DNA from 3 places in the Shewanella sp. NKUCC01_JLK genome. Region 3 is predicted to be linked to each of the others. Evidence: predicted binding sites of a transcription regulator. Region 3 holds the regulator's gene; each other region holds the start of a gene.

Region 1 (6,851 bases), on a different contig from region 3:
CAATATTTAAGCAAGTGAGTCTAATGTGGAGTACGAAATGGACAAGACCCATTGATGATATTTAGATGAGCTTTTACAGTCTTAGCTTCAAATTTAATAATCTTCATCGAGATCATTGGGATCTGAATCTAGTGCGTAAGTGATTTGATCGTAGCTAAAGCCTTGACCCATTAAAAAACGCACTCGTTTGGCCTTTTCCTTTGCGATGAGATCCCGAGCTTTAGAGCCCTTCACTTCTGTCACACGGGGAATGCCGTATTTTTTGGTGGCTTTATCTTTTGCTAGCTCAAACCAGTCACAATCACAATTAACCAAAGCGGCTTCAATACAGTCTTTAGATAAGCCTTTCTGTGCGATTGCTTGGCGGATGCGTATTGCACCGTGGCCTCGACTGATGTGGCTTCGCACCAACAGTTCGGCATAACGAGCATCATTAATAAAACCGGAGGATTCGCAAGCATCGAGTACAGGTTCGATATCGTTAAGTTCGAAACCTTTTTCGAGCAATTTATCGCGGATTTGTAAACGGGAATAATCGCGGCGCGCTAACAGCGCGACCGCAATTTGATGGGCTGACTGACTCAGAATACTTCGCCTGTCTCTAAATCAATATTGTCCTCAGTACTATCATCAGCTTTGGCAGCCAAGGCACTCGGATTACTCAAAAGCAACTCACGTAGCGTCTTGTCAATTTCAGCAGCAATAGCTGGGTTTTCAGTCAGATATTTGCCAGCATTAGCACGACCTTGGCCGATTTTATCGCCTTTATAGCTGTACCAAGCGCCCGCTTTTTCAATCAACTTATGGGCTACGCCTAAGTCTACTAACTCACCAGTACGGTTAATACCTTGGCCATAAAGGATTTGGAACTCAGCTTGCTTAAACGGCGCTGCAACCTTGTTTTTCACCACTTTAACGCGAGTTTCGTTACCGACCACTTCATCGCCGTCTTTAATGGCACCAGTGCGGCGAATGTCTAGGCGAACAGAAGCATAAAACTTCAGCGCATTACCACCGGTTGTAGTTTCTGGGTTACCGAACATCACACCAATCTTCATCCGAATTTGGTTGATGAAGATAAGTAAGGTGTTAGATTGCTTTAAGTTACCCGCAAGTTTACGCATAGCTTGGCTCATCATACGCGCCGCTAGGCCCATGTGAGAATCACCAATTTCGCCTTCGATTTCAGCTTTAGGCGTTAATGCCGCCACTGAGTCGACTACGATAACGTCAACAGCACCTGAGCGAGTTAAAGCATCACAAATCTCAAGCGCTTGCTCGCCGGTATCCGGTTGCGAACACAGCAGGTTATCAATATCTACGCCCAATTTTTTAGCATAAATAGGGTCTAGTGCATGCTCTGCATCGATAAAGGCACAGGTTTTGCCTTCACGTTGCGCTGCCGCAATCACTTCTAAAGTCAGTGTTGTTTTACCTGATGATTCAGGACCATAGATCTCAACGATACGACCCATTGGCAAACCGCCAGCACCTAAAGCAACGTCCAGAGACAGAGAACCGGTAGAAATGGTCTCAACATCCATAGAGCGATCTTCGCCCAGCTTCATGATGGAGCCTTTACCAAATTGTTTCTCAATTTGGATCAATACCGCAGCAAGTGCTTTCTCTTTATTTGGATCGACCTTCATTCCTGTTCCCTCATCAAGACAAGCATTAAGCTGTCAAAAGTGATATTCAATTTACAAACGGGTAATTCAAAAAGCCGCGCTTTTTGTCTTAATTCTGCTGACTAGTATACTGTACAATCATACAGTATCAAGACCTGTGACTGAATTATTTTTAGCTGATAGGATTTTTAATATGGCCAAGGTTTTAGCGAATATCAAATCAGATAATAGCTCCCTTTGATCAATATCCATCGTTAAGGGCTCAATTTTCGCTAAATTATTGCTAAGATTGGCGCAACAAATTTTGCGTGGTCTTTTTAGCTGAAAATTGTACAGCAGTCTTCCGCTTCCATAGCGCTTAATCACCCTTAACCACACAAACTGTATCGCCTTTAGGCAGTCACAACGGACGATAACGATTTAATGAATGTAATTGATACCGATGATTTAGAAAAACATACTCCTATGATGCGTCAATACTTGACGATGAAAGCAGAACATCACGATATGTTGCTGTTTTATCGCATGGGTGACTTCTACGAGTTGTTTTATGACGATGCTAAACGCGCTTCTGAGCTGTTAGGCATTTCACTCACTGCGCGCGGTAAAAGTGGTGGCGATCCTATTCCGATGGCGGGACTTCCTTACCATGCTGTGGAAGGCTATCTTGCAAAATTAGTTCAAATTGGTCAATCAGTTGCGATTTGCGAACAGATTGGCGATCCCGCGACATCTAAAGGGCCGGTAGAACGTAAAGTGGTGCGAATTGTCACGCCAGGCACCTTAACCGACGAAGCGTTGCTGCAGGAACGCCAAGACAATCTGTTAGCCGCGGTTTATCAAGGTAAAGTCGGTTTTGGTTATGCCACATTAGATGTTTCATCCGGACGTTTTGTGATTGCAGAGCTCGACACCCGAGAGTCATTAGAAGCGGAATTGCAACGCACTAATCCCGTTGAAATTCTCTACAGTGAAGACTTTGGTGAACTTGGACTACTTAACGGTTTTAAAGGCAAACGCCGTCGCCCCGAGTGGGAATTTGATTACGATACGAGTATCAAGTTACTACTGGCCCAGTTTGGCACGAAAGACTTGCATGGTTTTGGTATCGCAGATGCACGTTTATCACTGCAGGCTGCGGGTTGCTTGATGCAATATGTCAAAGACACACAGCGCACGGCACTGCCCCATATCAATGCCATTATCCGCTTCAATCAAACCGATAGCATAGTGCTTGATGCGGCAACGCGCCGAAATTTAGAACTCACTCAAAACCTTGCCGGTGGCCGCGATAATACCTTAGCGGCAGTATTGGATAATACGGCAACGCCTATGGGCAGCCGTATGTTACAACGCTGGATCCATCAGCCTCTGCGAGATCCTAAGCAAATCAAGGCGCGCCAACAGGCGGTGACTGAACTCCTCGATACCGCAGCCCACGAAGGTTTGCATGAGCAGTTAAAGGCACTTGGCGATATCGAACGTATCATGGCAAGGTTAGCCCTGCGTACTGCCCGTCCAAGGGACTTTGCACGTTTACGTCAAGCACTGGGCTTATTGCCTGAATTACAACTGAGTTTAAGTACACTGAGCGCGCCGCACACGACTCAATTGCGTCAACACTTAGGTGAGTTCCCCGCTGAGCAAGCCCTGCTTGAGCGCGCGATAGTCGATAATCCACCTATGCTTATCCGCGATGGCGGGGTGATCCGTGAAGGCTACAACAGCGAACTAGATGAATGGCGCGGTCTGAGCGAAGGAGCGAGTGATTACTTAGTACAACTTGAAGCCAGAGAAAAAGAACGTACTGGCATTAATACACTTAAAGTCGGCTATAACCGCGTACACGGCTATTACATCGAAGTAAGCCGCCTGCAATCCTCACAAGTACCGCTCAATTATCAACGACGCCAAACACTTAAGAATATGGAGCGTTATATCACGCCTGAACTTAAGGAATACGAAGAAAAAGTCCTCTCGAGCCAAGGTAAAGCGCTGGCACTCGAAAAGCAGTTATGGGAACAGTTGTTCGATCTTATTCTGCCAAAGTTGCATGAATTACAAGCCTTTGCTAGAGCGGCGGCTGAGCTTGATGTACTGAGTAACTTTGCCGAGCGTGCCGAAACCTTGGGCTACACTTGTCCAGAGCTGAGCCAAGATATCGGCGTACAAATAGACGCAGGTCGCCATCCAGTGGTGGAGCGTGTTAGCCAAACGCCGTTTATCGCTAACCCAGTGACCTTGCACAATCAAAGACGTATGTTGATTGTCACCGGACCCAACATGGGCGGTAAATCGACCTATATGCGTCAAGTCGCCTTGATTACGCTGATGGCCCATATTGGTTGTTTTGTTCCAGCAGATCGCGCCCTGATTGGCCCGATTGATCGCATCTTTACCCGTATTGGCGCATCAGACGATCTGGCCTCTGGCCGCTCAACCTTTATGGTAGAAATGACTGAAACTGCCAACATCCTGCACAATGCCACTGCCAGTAGTTTAGTGTTAATGGATGAAATCGGCCGTGGAACATCCACCTATGATGGTTTATCGCTAGCTTGGTCGGCAGCAGAGTATTTAGCCCAGCAAGTCGGGGCTATGACCCTATTCGCCACCCATTATTTTGAGCTAACTCAATTACCTGACTTAATGGCAGGTGTTTACAATGTGCACCTTGATGCCATTGAGCATGAAGATACCATCGCCTTTATGCATGCAGTACAGGAAGGTGCAGCCAGTAAAAGCTACGGCTTACAAGTTGCGGCGCTTGCTGGCGTGCCAAACAAAGTGATTAAAGCAGCGAAACATAAATTGCAGCAATTGGAGAGTCGCGATCATCAACCAGAAGGAACGAGGACGCCCATTCAAAGCTTACTCGCTTTACCTGAACCGGTTGAAAATCCAGCTTTGACTAAATTAAGTAGCATTAATCCCGATAACTTAACGCCAAAACAGGCGCTTGATTTGCTCTATGAACTGAAACGCTTGAGCTAGACATCAGGTGATCTAAATAAAAGCCTAAAAATAACAACGCCCACTCTATAGTGGGCGTTTTACTTTATGACGTGATCTCACACTAAGTATATTTTCTGGATAGCTTCTCTGAAAGGCACCAGAAGACAGATATTAGTTTCTAAATAAAGCTTCAACAGATAAACCTTGAGAACCCAATAAATCACGTAAGCGTTTTAATGCTTCCACTTGGATTTGACGAACACGTTCACGGGTTAAACCAATTTCAGCCCCCACATCTTCAAGCGTAGAAGGTTCATAACCTAACAAACCAAAACGACGGGCTAATACTTCTCTTTGTTTTGTGTTCAACTCGTTAAGCCATTTCACCACCGAGTTAGAGATGTCTTCATCTTGCACTTTATAGTCAGGGCCAACACTATCATCATCGGCCAGTACATCTAATAATGCTTTCTCGTTATCGCCCCCCAAAGGCGTATCAACAGAGGTAATTTTTTCATTCAGCTTAAGCATGCGGCTCACATCAGAGCTAGAAACTTGCAGTTTTTCAGCAATTTCTTCCGCTGTAGGTTCATGATCCAGTTTTTGTGCTAATTCGCGGGCTGTGCGCAAGTATACGTTGAGTTCTTTAACAACATGAATCGGCAAACGAATAGTACGAGTTTGATTCATGATAGCGCGTTCAATTGTCTGTCTGATCCACCAAGTCGCATAGGTTGAAAAACGAAAACCTCTTTCTGGGTCAAACTTTTCTACGGCACGAATTAAACCTAAATTACCCTCTTCGATAAGATCAAGCAGTGCTAAGCCGCGGTTATTGTAACGACGTGCAATTTTTACGACGAGACGTAAATTACTTTCGATCATGCGATTACGGGATTTTGCACAACCTTTTAAGGCCTTACGGGAAAAGTAAACTTCTTCTTCTGCGCTAAGCAGTGGGGAAAAACCAATCTCACCTAGATAAAGTTGAGTGGCATCAAGATTTTTTTGAAGGTCATCTTGGACCTGTTGTTCTATTCCTAGCTCTTGGACTAGATCGGTGGCAACTTCTTCTTTTTCAAGATCAAAGTCTACGGTTTCTACGGAAAAATCTACTAGTGCTTCTGCGGCAGTGCTATTTATGCGGCTCATGATCAAATCTCCCAAACCTAATTAAACTGCTGAATTAGTGCAATTTCCTATCCTCCATTTGCCAACAAGGCCCCAAACAATCATTGTTTAGGTAAATAAGTAAGTGGGTTTACAGACTGTCCATGGTAACGAATTTCAAAATGTAACATTACCCGATTGGCACCTGTATTGCCCATTTTTGCAACAGTCTGCCCTGCGAGGACATGTTGCTTTTCTTTGACTAAGATCTTGTCCGTATGAGCATAAGCACTAAGGTAATCGTCACTATGTTTAATAATCACTAAATTACCGTAACCCCTAAGAGCACTTCCTGCGTATACCACCCGCCCATCTGCAGCTGCTTTGATGATATCTCCCCGATTTCCCGCGATCTTAATACCTTTATTTCCCTGCTCATTGGCAGAATAAGTTCCGATTAACTTCCCTCTTACTGGCCACTGCCACTGACTCACACTGGCTGGCAGTGTTGAGGTGGGTGGAACCATTAGCTGGTTAACGTTTTGTTGGGAACTTGTTACAAGGTACGCGGGCTTAGCTTTCTGATCAAGTGTTTTTTTCAGATCGTTACTTGACTTAGCATTAGACTGATAAACCTTACCATCTAATTGTTTTTTATCACCTTTACTTGAATTAGCATCTGAATTACCCGTTATATTTCCATCTAAAGTCGTAGATTTTGATTGGTTACTAGATTTAGCATTAGTTAAATATAAAATCTGTCCAGGGTAAATTGTATAAGGGTTATCTAATTGATTAAGTTTAGCTATTTCAGAAAAGTCTTTCCCTGCCCCCCAAGAAATAGAGTAGAGAGTGTCACCTTTTTTAACTTTATATGAATTCGATTTAATGTGGCCTTTGCTATTTTTAGAGTAGCTATGGGAAATATTTTCGACGGGTGCGGGTCTGCTGGCCTGAAAGCTACAGCCTACAAGCAGAAATATAAAGCAAAGGTTTAAGAGTAAACCCGCATTCAACAATAAAAACTCCTTGGTAAGGTTGTATTACTGTTTATGATGAGAAAATGACGCCTTCTGTGCAAAACAAGCACTTCGCTTAACACAGTAGCACAACACAAGGTTAAGCTAACTCTCCATTAATTAAAGGTACAAATTTAAC
Region 2 (6,851 bases), on a different contig from region 3:
AATCCACTGGATAAAGATAGAGAATTGAAACTAGTTGAATTGTGTCTCTTGGGGTGTGGTTTTGATGCAGAACATGCACGCAGCGTCCTTACTCCTTGGCATGATGCTCATAATCTGAGAAGCTTCCTCAAAGGACATATTTCAGGACAAACCGCTGAGCAAATCAGACTAGATGCTATCAAGGACTTTGGTTCACTTAGAAACCACTTCAATGACCTCTGCGAAAGATGCCATGAATCACTCTGTGTCATCTTCAATGCTTTAGAAGAGCATCAGCAAGACAAAACAGGTACTCAAAATATTTGAAGGTAGAGCTATTCACATGAGCCTAGCAAATCTAATCCCGAACTTGAGTGGCTGAAACTCATTTAGGGGCAACAGTGAGTTACATTGGGAAGTGTTCATTTTCATATGATTCAACTAATGAAATCCATTTTTCAAGCTCGGAACCTTCAGCGGTATTAGGTATTGCATCAAACAATCCTTCAATTTTCTTTAAAGCTGCACGATACTCATCATCAGAACTCAGAGGCGTCTCTTCGCAATAAGTAATAATCTCATCCCCGACAGAAGGAGAATCAATCCTTGCCGCTAAGTCATCAGATAGTGGTGCGGTAGCGTCACATTTTGAGAGCAATATATTGATTTTAGTATTCTTCATTATCAATTCCTCTATTCGAATAGTCATAGTTACAGTAGCCACTCTGTAGTATGACTAAAAATTGGGTCTAAGCTATACTGACACGCTTTGAGGCATAAACGTGTTACTCCATCTACTGCCGGATATCAGCACTTTATCTCTGGCAGACATTTCCACTTAGTCGTGTATTGCGGTGTGAGTAGATCACGGCGCATGGCCCATTTTTGCTCGATACCTTGGGCGGCAATGAATAAGGTATCTGTGCCATAACGTTGATTGATGCAATCAAGAGTCTTCATTAACGCTGGTTTAGCTTTTGAAACATTGAATAAATCTAACTGGCCATGCTGGGTGCTAACTAAATCAATCAGACCTACACCGACTTTATAATAACGTACGCCTGCACGGAAAAGTTGAGATGCTGCTTGTGTCATGCCTTGAGTAAGTTCAATGCTGCAATCGGTGGCACAAGCAAAGTGCACTAAGGTCTTAAAGCCTGTTGGGCGTTCATCGTAGGGAGAATTGCTGGCAAACAACAACATTGTTTTACAGCTTGAACCTTGCTTGCGCGCTTTCGCTGCGGCAATCGCCACATGTTTACTTAAGGCTTGCAGTAAATCCTCATACTCGGTAATACGCTCGCCCACACTACGAGTTGAGAATATTTGCTTCTTATCTGCCCTCGCCTCGTCCCACACTTTGCACGCTTGCCCATTGAGTTCACGTACAGTGCGTTCTATTTCAATACTAAATTGCTTCCGAGCTAAACCTGCAGGGATTTTTGCTAAGTCATAGGTGGTCTTGACGTTCATCAATTCAAGTTTTTTGCTTATCCTGCGCCCAATACCCCAGACATCATTCACATTCATTGATTGTAAAATTGAAATCCTGTCTTGTTCATTATCAATAACACACACACCATGATAGCCAGGTAACTTCTTTGCCGCGTGATTGGCCGCTTTAGCCAGTGTGAGTGTTGAGCCTATGCCGACACAAACCGGTAAACGTGTTTCTTTCCAAACTGCTTTTCGAATCAACTGGCCTTGGGTTTGTAAGCACTTAATGGCGGGGTAACAATTTTTAAAGGAGAGAAAGCTTTCATCAATCGAATAGACGTGCTGCTCTGGTGCAAATCGGCCAATGATATTCATCATCTTTGCGGATAAATCAGCATAGAGTTCATAGTTACTTGAACAAACAATGACGCCTAATTTCGTACACAGGTCTTTGACCTGAAAGTATGGTGCAAACTTAGGCACACCCCGTTCTTTCGCTTGCTTGTTTGCCGCTACGATGCAGCCGTCATTGTTGCTCAACACAATCATTGGCTTACCACGCCAATCAGGCCTAAATACCTGCTCTGCAGAGCAATAAAATGAGTTAGCATCAACTAAGGCATACATAGTTGTGACACCAATATAGAGCAATGGGTGTGCAGCCTCACAGACCGAGTTACAACCCCTTCTATACGGAAGTCATCGTAATCTTTAACCTCAACGGCTTGCTGTTGTTCATTAGACGATAAAAGCAATTTTCGGGTTTTGTCGTAGATTTTACATACAAACTCACCGTTCAGAGTTGCAACGATAACGTCACCTTGTTGCGCTGTAACATGCCTATCCACAATGAGTACGTCACCATCAAAGATGCCAACCCCTTGCATTGATTCCCCTTGCGCTAAACCTATATAAGTAGCGCTCGGATGTTGCACTAATAGCTCATCGAGACTTAAACCCAGTTGTGTGTATTCGGCTGCTGGGTTTTCAAAGCCGTGAACTCCAGCACGAGCAGGAACAGGTATAAAAGGGTAAACACGCATAGCGCCACCATTACTGTATATAAACACAGTCATTATAGCGCTAGTGAAGTTGTTAGCAAACTTTAGATGATTTACTTATCAGTTATCTGATTTGAACTGATAAAGATTGCAGTGAACCCTAGTCAACCTTTTGGCCTACTACAATCAAACTGTCTGTATATGAGTACCCATAAGCAAATGGGTATGCATTTTTACCTAACAAGGATGAGTAAACCTCGGAGTGGTACTTTCCTGAAGTGATTGGCACTATTTCTTTAAGCATGTATCCAGCATTTGTTAACTCAGTTAGAGCAAGCTCCAAATCACTAGATAAACGTTCACTATCGACTTCACAGTCAGAATATTGAGTGATCTTGGCGAGTTCCGCGACGACTACTTTCTTGTTTGTCCAAGGGTCGTTTATCTGAGCACTTTTATCTAAGTCTTTATAAACAGGATGGTCCCCTTCTGGCCCCATTTTTTTGAAAAATGCTTTTACGTGTAAAACCTTATGCTCCATAGGTACGCCCTTACAATACATCTATTATCGATAAATTTGACCCAGCAAACCTAGTTAACAGCATGCACATAGTCAATAACAATCAAAATTTATTCGCTGGCATTAAGAATGAATTGCTATAGGTAATTGTTCTGGATGGTGTAGCAATGGCTCAAGCTGAATGCTATCGAATTTGTACCAGAAGTCGATATCTGATGGTGCAATCAATAGCGGCATTCGGTTGTGATATTGGCTGCATTGTGCTGTTGACGCAGTGGTGAGGGTAACCAGTTGGGCACCATCATTGGACGGGAATAAGATCCCCGCCATATACAATGGCTGTTCCTCTGCATGACTAAACAAGTATTTTTGCTTTCGCTTACCACCTTCGTCACGCCACTCATACCATCCAGAACATGGAACAACACAGCGATGGTGCGCAAACGCATTAGCGAAGGTTTTCTTTTCTCTTACGGTTTCAACTTGAGCATTGATTAGCAGAGACTTAGACCAATTAGGTTTAATTCCCCAGGTGCAATGGATTGAAGTCAGTTGATCATTGACCAGCCCTACAACAGTGACTTGTTCTGTAGGCCTTAGGTCTAAATTCGTTTGAGGATTGTATGGAATTCCAAATTGTGCAGATACCCGATCAGCCAATACATACCAAACCATCAATAGTTAAGCGTCCGCACATCAAGTAAGCTCCAAACCCAAATGATTTATTTATTAAATATCAATTCAGGCGGCTTCTTCAAGTGATTCTCAAAACAAGACACCGAACTCATACCACAAGAAATGTCTATTTCAATAGGGACATTTCCGAGTTATGAGTATTGTGCAATACTGAACTTTTCAGATAACTTTTTCTATGCCAAGAGTGCTTTCAAGTGCTGAATCGCCACTATTTCGCTAGACAACTATGAGAATAGCATCATTAAAGATGCCAATATCTTGCATCGAGTCCCCTAGAACATAAGCTATAAACACTCTACACGAGCAGAAATAGGGATAACACATAGCAATAGACTACTGTTGACATATACAGTCATTGTAATCGAAGAATACTAGCTAGTAAGAGCTATTGAACAACCTCTACATAGCACCATTGGTTCTTCTCTTTATCGAAGGCAATATTGAAGTGCATTGGAGCAGTATTGCCCTGACCAGCACTGAGCAACACAAACTCGGAGATTTCAGATAAGTCATCAATACATTGTGGCTGCATTAGGTAGTATAAAAACATGACAGCATAACCAAAAATAGTTAACGCAACTGTCGTGACGAGGACAAATACAGGTCTGAATTTCATCGCTTAGCCTTCCCTAGCCTGCTGAGATAACAACACCATTATCAATATGACGATAGCAAAGTTCTACCTGAGTGCAAGTAAGACTAGTGTAAAAAGCCACTGTTAATTTCTAGAAGGATTACCCTTTATAGTCAACAGCGGCCAGACGGAACAATCTGGGATTTCCGACGAAAATTCCAACATAGTTTTGAATATGTCCTTTGGTGATTTGATTAATCTTAAAAGAAAAAAACGCCCCGAATATCCGGAAAAGTAGCTCTAAAGCTACTTTTAGAGGCTTTGTCGAATCACTCTGTCCTAGAATGATCCATTGGCTCATTTTGGGACATAAAACCTTGTTAGATATTTTACTCTAAGCCGTTGGTTTCGGATTAATATTTCTATGGATTAACACCCGCCTAAAGGCTGCACGCATAATACTAAACTCAAACACAACAACCGCGGTTCAATGGGACAGGAAAAGCCAAGCGTTGACAGTCCCTATTGAGCCGTTTGTTAACTGCGTTTTACAGTGTGTCTATATGGAAACTCAATACGTGTGGAGCTATCAATGGCTATGTTTGATTGTATTGCAATGTATCGCTTTGGAATCATCATTTCGATAGATAATTTATTGAGCAACTCTTCATAAGTTAAAGAGTCATGCATCATCTGACCATTGATCAAGTAGCGCTCAAATCCAGTTTCTCCCCGCAGTATGTTCTCACCATCAAAATGCACACTGTTAACGACTACATTCGCAGATCCTGTTGCTAGAACAGCGCCCAATTCAACAGAGGCATCTGTTATAGGTTTTCCTGGTATGACATAAAAACTATTGTGAAATGGTAAAAGCAACTCAGATATAAAATCAAAAGCAGGTTTATAATCAGGGTATTGTTGAAGTTCAAATAGCTGATTGAACATCGCCACTTTAAACGAATCTCTGAAATCTCCTTTAGAATTAAAGAAAACCTCGAATAACATGCCCTCGATTATACAAATTTGCTTATCTAAAGATGCTCGCGAAAGATTGCTACGAAAATCTCGAATAAAACTCACAGCATTACTAGAATCTCCACATGCAGATTGATAAATATTTCGCCCCAAAACAAACAGGGAGCTATCATCTGCAGAATTAACTAACTGCACTGATATTTTAGAAATAGCAGGGTTTTGGCTATACCAGTTATGAACTCTCAACTCACTAATAATTCTGTGACATTGATTGGTCATATCAAGCGTAAAAAGTTCATCGCGTATTGCTAGGTTCGTATATTTGTCGATCCGGTTACCTAAACTTAAGTTAAAGTAAAAATCACCAGTTAAAGATGTGTGCTCCCAAGATGTTTGCTTACCGTCAGTCAGTACAGAAAGGGAGTTCCTCACTTTTTTGAAGACATCTTCAATAGTAATATCTGGCTTGCTGATATGTTTTAATAAAGCGTCAGTGTACGCACCATTATCACCTAATCCATCCGATGCTTTTTCACCTGGAGAGGTAGAATATGCTATTAGAGTACCTTTAGGTGCAAACATCGGTGCTAAATTACTAGCTAAGATTGAGCGACTCCAACTTCTTTCATATGGATTATTTCGACATGCATCCAATATTATGATGTTAGTTTTATTCGAGCACGAGTCCATAGTATCTATAAGTCTGTTTAGCGGATACGAGGTCCATTTCGCAGCCGGTTCATCATCAAATTGGGTATCAATACAAGTGATGTAGTTCTCACCATCAATCTGCATACCATGACCTGCAAAATAGAATAGTCCTACGTCATTCCCATTCAATCCGTCACGAAATGATGAAATTGCTCTGTCTAGCTCAAGGTTAGTGCAATCTGTTTTTTTTATAACTGTAAAACCCAGATCTAATAAAACTTGTGATATATCATTTGCATCATTCACTGCATTTTTTAACTTTGCACCATCATCAGGGTAATTTCCATTACCAACAACGAGTGAAACCATTCTTCTGTTCATATTTTCTCTTTACCCAGAAAAGGAAAAATCCGGCCATCCATTTTAGATCAACAACATAGTGCACTTTCGGTTTATCTAAAGCTTGTCCGAGTTAAAATGGCATAAATAAGAACCATAAACAGTCATAAGGGCTGCATCTGAGGCAATAGTGGCACATGAACCAGACTAGGCAAGTCTGATTCATTGAATCACTCTGGTGCAGAATGATTCACAAGCTCATTTTTGGACATACATTACTTACAAAGATATTTAATTGAGAAAAAGATTGTCAGGATCGCTACCTTCTATTGCTTCAGTCAGTTGAGACGTATCCAGTGCAGTCAGTTCCAGTCCAGCATCAACAGGTTCAATAGACTCAGTAAAAGTAGAAACGTCCATCAAATTCATGTCATCTGTATCGGAGTTTTCAAGTGTTCTTGTGATAATCGTTGCCTCTGTATATAAAGCTAGCTGATCGGTGTCTGATTGTTCTATTATTTTGCTTTCTAAAGTCGACATAAAAATACCTTTAACATTGAATTCTGATGTCACTACGTGTACCGAAGGTAATATGCCTCTATTTTCTGAACCATCTTTCAGAAATAAATCGTTATCCGCTGACTCATGAGTGTTTGTCTGCATTGTAACGTCCCGT
Region 3 (6,851 bases):
CCCCGAAAAAAGCGCCGAAAAACATGACTTCCGAAAAAATAAACCAGCTCATACCTTGGCGAAACGATCGATCCATTTGGCTAGAATAGAGCCCTGCCATCGACTCTTGGATCACGGTTCTAAACCAACCTACCAGCATGAATAGGATCACAGCTATCCCAACCAGCAGCACATAACCGCCACCGGATGCACCTGATTTCAACTGTTGCACGAAAAGGCCTGCACCAGAGGCGATTAAGAACAAGCCAATGGCACCTACAATAGGCCAGACACTTTGGGATGGAACGTAGTAAGACTGATGTTTCGTTGTCATTTTGCAGCTCCTTGCTCTATGGCAGACGCTAACTGCTTGTCGGTAATGTCGTAGAGAGTGTAAGAGAGGGTCAGAGTGTGGATAGACTCAGGTAACTGAGGATCCACATAGAAAATGAGCGGCAGTTCAGCGCTAGTGTCCGCCGCTAAGGGTTGTTGATTAAAGCAAAAGCATTCTGTTTTATTGAAATAAGCGGCACCTTGGCCGGGCGAAACTGAAGGTATCGCTTGGCCAATCGTTGCTTTAGTGGACATATTGCGCGCCAAAAATGCCGTATGGATTAGCTCGCCAGGGTGAACTTCGAGCCGTTTGGTTTGTGGCGCAAATGTCCATGGCATGCCTGTTTGTACCTGAGAAATAAATTCCACAGTCACTATTCGGCTTGTATCTACTGTGATTGCTTGATAACTACTCGCGGTATTGGAGGGTTTTCCATTGATACCGAGTTGCTCGCACAACACATCGTAGAGCGGCACCAGCGCGAATCCAAAACCAAACATTCCAATACAGCCGATAACTAACATGCTGATAAGTTTACGATTTGATTTAGGTTTATCTTGCTGGTGTTGGGTTGCCATTTCATTTCACCTCAGGTGGTGTCGTGAAGGAGTGGTAAGGCGCAGGGCTTGGCAATGTCCACTCTAAACCCTCGGAACCTTCCCAAGGTTTAGCGGGGGCTTTTTCGCCGCCACGGATGCACTTAATTACTAATACTAAGAAAATCAATTGCGATAAGCCGAAGGCGAACCCACCAATCGAGACGATTTGATTAACATCGGCAAATTGAATCGAGTAGTCAGGGATACGCCTTGGCATTCCTGCCAGCCCAAGGAAATGCATCGGGAAAAACAGCACGTTGACTGAAATCACCGAGCACCAGAAATGCCATTGTCCCAGTCGTTCGTTGTACATGTGTCCCGTCCACTTAGGTAGCCAGTAATAGGCCGCTGCCATGATGGAGAAAATCGCACCAGTCACGAGCACATAATGGAAATGTGCCACAACAAAATAAGTATCGTGGTACTGGAAGTCGGCGGGTGTAATGGCGAGCATTAATCCCGAAAAACCGCCAATAGTGAAGAGTATGATAAAGGCTACAGCAAACAGCATGGGCGTTTCGAAACTGAGTGAGCCGCGCCACATAGTGGCAACCCAGTTAAACACTTTCACTCCAGTTGGCACTGCAATCAACATAGTGCAATACATGAAGAACAGCTCGGCAAACACAGGCATACCTGTGGTGAACATATGGTGCGCCCACACGAGGAACGACAGAATTGCAATACTAGCCGTAGCATAAACCATGGATGCATAGCCAAATAAGGGTTTACGACTGAAGGCTGGGACTATGGCAGAGATGATGCCAAAGGACGGCAAGATCATGATGTAGACTTCAGGGTGGCCGAAGAACCAGAAAATATGCTGGAACATCACAGGATCGCCGCCGCCAGCCGCATCGAAGAAACTCGTGCCGAAAAACTTATCTGTCAGCACCATAGTCACTGCGCCAGCGAGTACGGGCATAACCGCGATCAGTAGGAATGCCGTGATAAGCCAAGTCCACACAAACAATGGTAACTTCATCCATGTCATGCCTGGCGCGCGTAAATTCACTATGGTCACAATCACGTTGATTGCGCCCATGATCGAACTTATCCCCATGATGTGAATAGAAAATACAAAGAGCGCCGTGCTATCTGGACTATAAGTTGTTGATAGTGGTGCGTAGAAGGTCCAACCAAAGTTAGGTCCGCCACCTTCCATAAATAGCGAACTGAGAAGGATAGTGAAGGCGAAGGGGAGTATCCAAAAACTCCAGTTATTCATCCGTGGCAGCGCCATATCGGGCGCCCCTATCATCATAGGGATCAGCCAGTTAGCGAGCCCTGTAAAGGCTGGCATTACCGCACCGAATACCATGATCAGCCCATGAACAGTTGTCATTTGGTTGAAAAAGTTGGGCTCGACCAATTGTAATCCAGGTTGAAAGAGTTCAGCGCGGATCACCATGGCCATAGCGCCACCGGTTAAGAACATAATGAAGCTGAACCATAAATACAAAGTACCTATGTCTTTATGGTTGGTGGTTAGCAGCCAGCGCATGATGCCCTTTGGCGCACCATGATGATGGTCATCATGGGCTGCGGTTTGATCTTGAGTCGTTGTGCTCATCATTATCCCCTACTGTCCATGACTTGCGATATCAGCAGGTTGCACTGTATCGCCGGTATTGTTGCCCCAAGCATTGCGTTCATAGGTAATGACTGCTGCAAGTTGTTGTGGGCTAAGCTGTTTGCCAAATGCCTGCATAGCCGTGCCTGTTTTACCGTGCATCACAATATCGATGTGATTGGCGACTGGTCCAATGGCGATAGCGCTACCCACTAGCGCGGGGAAGGCGGGTGGTATTCCTGCACCTGTCACTTGATGGCAGGCAGCACAGAAGGTCGAGTAGACAGTTTCACCTTCGGCCATGAGGGCGTCATGGCTGAGTGTGGGGAGGCTTGCGGGATCGACTGCAGCTGAGACGTCTGTTGCAGGCGCGGGTGTCGGGGTTATACTGCTTGGTACCGCGGCGGATGTTTGTGCAGAATTGCCGTTCATGTACTCGTTGACGTCTTTGGCTTGCACTGCATCGCCAGTATTATTGCCCCAAGCATTACGCTCGTAGGTAGTCACTGCCGCGATTTCTTGTGCGGTCAATTGCTTACTAAACGCTTGCATGGCAGTACCCGTTTTACCGTTGAGCACAATTTCAAGGTGACCGCTGAGTGGTCCCGTTGCAATCGGGCTACCTTTAAGGTGCGGAAATACGCCTTGCAACCCTTCGCCATTGGGCTGGTGGCAGGCTGCGCAGTGCCCGAGGTAAACTTGTTCACCTTGAGTCATCAACTCTTCTTTACTTAGGGTTTGTGATAAAGCGGCTTGAGCGGCTTCAGCCGCAGCACCTGCGGCTTGTTTCTGCTCTGTGACCCAAGCCTCAAACTCGGCTTCGGGTAACGCTTGTACTACGATAGGCATAAAACCATGGTCTTTACCGCAGAGCTCGGCGCATTGACCACGGTAAATGCCGGGTTTGTCGATGCGAGTCCAGGCCTCATTGATAAATCCTGGATTGGCATCTTTCTTAATTGCAAAGGCGGGCACCCACCAAGAATGGATGACATCCTCTGAAGTCATCAGAAAGCGGATTTTGCGGTTTATCGGTAGAACGAGCGGTTTATCGACTTCCAATAGATAGTTTTCACCCTTGGTTTCGGTGCCTTCGATTTGTGCTCTGGGTGTTGTCAGTATGCTATAAAAATCAATATCTTGATCGAAATAGCTGTAATGCCATTTCCATTGGGAACCCGTGACTTTTACGGTGAGATCGGCGTTGCTGGGATCTTCCATTGCGATTAAAGTTTTTGTCGCTGGAATCGCCATTAAGATCAAAATTATAAATGGCAGAATCGTCCAAGCGATTTCAACTTTAGTGCTTTCGTGAAAGTGGGACGCGACAGCGCCTTTGGATTTTCTGTGGTTGATCATGGCGTAAATCATGACGCCAAAGACCACTAGGCCTATTGCGCAGCAGATATACAAGATGGTCATGTGCAAGTGATAAACCTTGCCACTGATCTCGGTCACGCCAGGGGTCATGTTGAACCGCATGTCCGCGGCGGTCAACGGTGGTGCGAAAAGCACCACGAGTAAACAATACAACAATTGCTTCACAAGACTTCTCCTCTGCCAATTGCGAATAGCAACTACAAAGAAGAGCAACACAGTAAGTCTCAACTCTATGCAAACTCTTCAGTTCCCAAAAAAGCTTTTTTGACTTCAACGTGCGTTGGCGGCTGTTACTTTTAATCAAGTATTGTTACTGCTGGTAATTAGCCACGCTGGCACATACTGCTGAAATAAATCTGTTCTCTATTTTTAGTGGCGCTTCGAGTTCGATAAATACTCGATTCATTGACCACGGAAGGTGATATATCATCACCGACTTAACCAACCATACTTGCTGTTTAAATATTGATCAAGATCACTTATTTATCTAATTATCTGAAAAATTGCCAAAAAAAAGCCTCACATTCATAGGTGAGGCGGCTTTCAAGGTAAAAAATTAAATGAATATTTAATGTACAGAGCTAAAAAAAGATTGCTGACCGAAGAGATTGCCTTGCTCAATGCGTACGTCGGCATGTAAGTGACTGTTTACGTCTTCAAGCACTATGCCCATAGCTCGGGCACTTTTAGCCACGATTTGTAGGCGTCGATTATCCCGCGCATCTAATGATTGAGTCCAAGTAATGACTGCACTGGACGTACCACTTGTCAGGGCTTTTTCCATCGCCCACAGGGTTTCGACTTCATCTTTAGCATGTACCAGTAAGACTCTATCCATACGCACACCTGCACTGGCGAGCATTTGCTTGTAGCCAATACTTGGTGGGTTGATGAGCACTAACCAACGGCCCTGTTGGCTTAACTGAGCGAGTTGTGCACTCAGATGAATTAATTCTTGGCGACCTTGAGTCTTAGTTGGCATGCAGGCGATGGGCGCATGGTGCCAGTCATAGTCGGCATCACGGACTTCATCGAGCCACAGGCCCGGATGGCGGGGGGCATTGCCAAGTAGTTTATTCATAGCCAATCTCCATTACGGATCACACCGACGGCGAGTCCTTCAATTGTTAAACTTTGGAAGCCTAAATCCACTTTAATCGAGGAGTAATCTTCATTTTCGGCATGTAGATAGACTACATTACCTTTTTTTTCGAAACGTTTAACAGTGACATCGTCATCGACTCTAGCGACAACCACTTGACCATTCCTAGCTTGTTCTACTTTATGAACTGCCAGCAAATCACCTTCGAGAATGCCGATATTTTTCATGCTGTCGCCCTTTACTCGCAGTAAAAAATCGGCGGCGGGATGGAACATGCTTGGGTCGACTTGGTAGTACTGTTCAACATGTTCTTGGGCGAGGATAGGTTCACCCGCGGCCACTTGGCCGATGAGCGGTAAACCTGTTTCAGTCAAATCTTCGATTTCCGCAGGCAGACGAATGCCCCGAGATGTGCCAGGCATGATCTCAATGCAGCCCTTTTTCGCCAACGCTTTAAGGTGTTCTTCAGCCGCATTGGCGCTCTTAAAACCTAAACGGGTTGCGATTTCTGCCCGAGTGGGTGGCATGCCAGTATCGGCAATATTTCGTTTAATTAGCTCTAAAATTTCAGCTTGGCGTGGCGTCAAAGGTCTCATGGTGTTTCCTGTTTTTCTATACAGTTACTGTTAGTATATACAGTATTATTTGCAGCGCAAGTATTAACCACTTTTTAGCTATGTTGGAGAGAATTAGCGAATATTACCCATAGTCTGGTATTCTATCGGGCTAGTAAACGCACTTAATTGCATAAGAATAATGCCTAAACACGACTCTCTTTGGTTGAAATCATTACGTTGGATCCAAAAACACTTAGTGCACACTATTGTGGTGCCTCAGGATCCCTTTGCCGATCTGAATCTGGATGCTTCCAGACCCCTTGTTTATGTGATGAAAACAGAATCCCTCAGTGACATCGCTGCTTTGAGCGAAATAACGGCTAAGTTAGGCTTACCAAGCCCTTATGAGCCTCTAGTGGCTAATGGTGTGACTGCGCCTCGGGTTGTCTGTCTTCAAGGACGTAAGCCACTGTTTGGCGAACGTGCTGGTAATGAGCCTTTCCTCGAATGCTTTATGCGTTTGTTAGCCGTGCATAAGGAACGTCCTGAATTGGATATTCAACTGGTGCCCGTGAGCCTGTATTGGGGCCGAACGCCAGGGAAAGAAGACGACACTATGAAGGCGGCCGTATTTGAGCGGGAAAACCCGACTTGGCTGCGCAAGTGCTTGATGATTCTGTTCTTAGGTCGACATAACTTCGTGCAGTTTTCGAATGCCGTATCCCTGCGTTACATGGCTGACGAACATGGCACCGACATGGGGATTGCCCATAAGTTAGCACGGGTTGCGCGCGTGCATTTCCGTCGTCAACGTAAGGTAATGACAGGGCCTGTGCTGCCAAACCGCCAAGCACTGTTTCATTCGTTGCTCAAATCTGAGTCGCTGCGCAAAGCGATTCAAGAAGAAGCCGCCAGTAAAAAGATTTCTGAGACCCAAGCGCGCGAGACGGCTATTGAGTACCTCGATGAAATCGCTGCCGATTACTCAGATAGTTTAGTGCGTATTGCCGAGCGTTTCTTAACTTGGCTGTGGAACAAGCTTTACAGCGGGATCAACATTAAAGGCGCCGAGCAAGTTCGCCAGCTGCACCATGATGGCCACGAGATTGTTTATGTGCCTTGCCATCGCAGCCACATGGATTACCTGCTGTTATCGTATATTTTGTATTATCAAGGCATGGTTCCGCCGCACATTGCTGCCGGCATTAACCTCAATTTCTGGCCCGCGGGACCTATGTTCCGTCGCGGTGGTGCCTTCTTTATCCGCCGTAGTTTTAATGGCAACAAGCTATACACCGCAGTATTTCGTGAGTATTTAGACCAGCTG

The links. Region 3 encodes LexA, which represses DNA repair genes until DNA is damaged. Its sites were predicted from a motif close to TACTGTATNNNNATACAGTA; they were not measured.
Region 1: a site for LexA is predicted at 1,757-1,776, ahead of recA (recombinase RecA). Genes of this name have one in related genera too.
Region 2: a site for LexA is predicted at 2,471-2,490, ahead of KO537_RS00705 (S24 family peptidase). Genes of this name have one in related genera too.

The regions. Positions count from the first base shown of each region.
Region 1 covers NZ_JAHKRD010000011.1:205,480-212,330, reverse strand. Annotated here, with positions in the region: gene KO537_RS13775 (regulatory protein RecX) at 94-507, opposite strand; gene recA (recombinase RecA) at 582-1,649, opposite strand; gene mutS (DNA mismatch repair protein MutS) at 2,052-4,622, shown strand; gene rpoS (RNA polymerase sigma factor RpoS) at 4,755-5,735, opposite strand; gene KO537_RS13755 (peptidoglycan DD-metalloendopeptidase family protein) at 5,816-6,712, opposite strand; gene KO537_RS13750 (protein-L-isoaspartate(D-aspartate) O-methyltransferase) at 6,813-6,851, opposite strand, start outside.
Region 2 covers NZ_JAHKRD010000001.1:135,248-142,098, forward strand. Annotated here, with positions in the region: gene KO537_RS00690 (hypothetical protein) at 1-306, shown strand, start outside; gene KO537_RS00695 (transcriptional regulator) at 386-661, opposite strand; gene KO537_RS00700 (Y-family DNA polymerase) at 787-2,043, opposite strand; gene KO537_RS00705 (S24 family peptidase) at 2,031-2,459, opposite strand; gene KO537_RS00710 (hypothetical protein) at 2,578-2,958, opposite strand; gene KO537_RS00715 (SOS response-associated peptidase family protein) at 3,061-3,597, opposite strand; gene KO537_RS00720 (hypothetical protein) at 4,019-4,249, opposite strand; gene KO537_RS00725 (caspase family protein) at 4,745-6,217, opposite strand; gene KO537_RS00730 (hypothetical protein) at 6,467-6,851, opposite strand, start outside.
Region 3 covers NZ_JAHKRD010000015.1:39,907-46,757, forward strand. Annotated here, with positions in the region: gene KO537_RS16300 (cytochrome c oxidase subunit 3) at 1-313, opposite strand, end outside; gene KO537_RS16305 (cytochrome c oxidase assembly protein) at 310-891, opposite strand; gene ctaD (cytochrome c oxidase subunit I) at 893-2,485, opposite strand; gene coxB (cytochrome c oxidase subunit II) at 2,495-4,030, opposite strand; gene KO537_RS16320 (SulA-like leucine-rich domain-containing protein) at 4,434-4,946, opposite strand; gene lexA (transcriptional repressor LexA) at 4,943-5,563, opposite strand; gene plsB (glycerol-3-phosphate 1-O-acyltransferase PlsB) at 5,724-6,851, shown strand, end outside.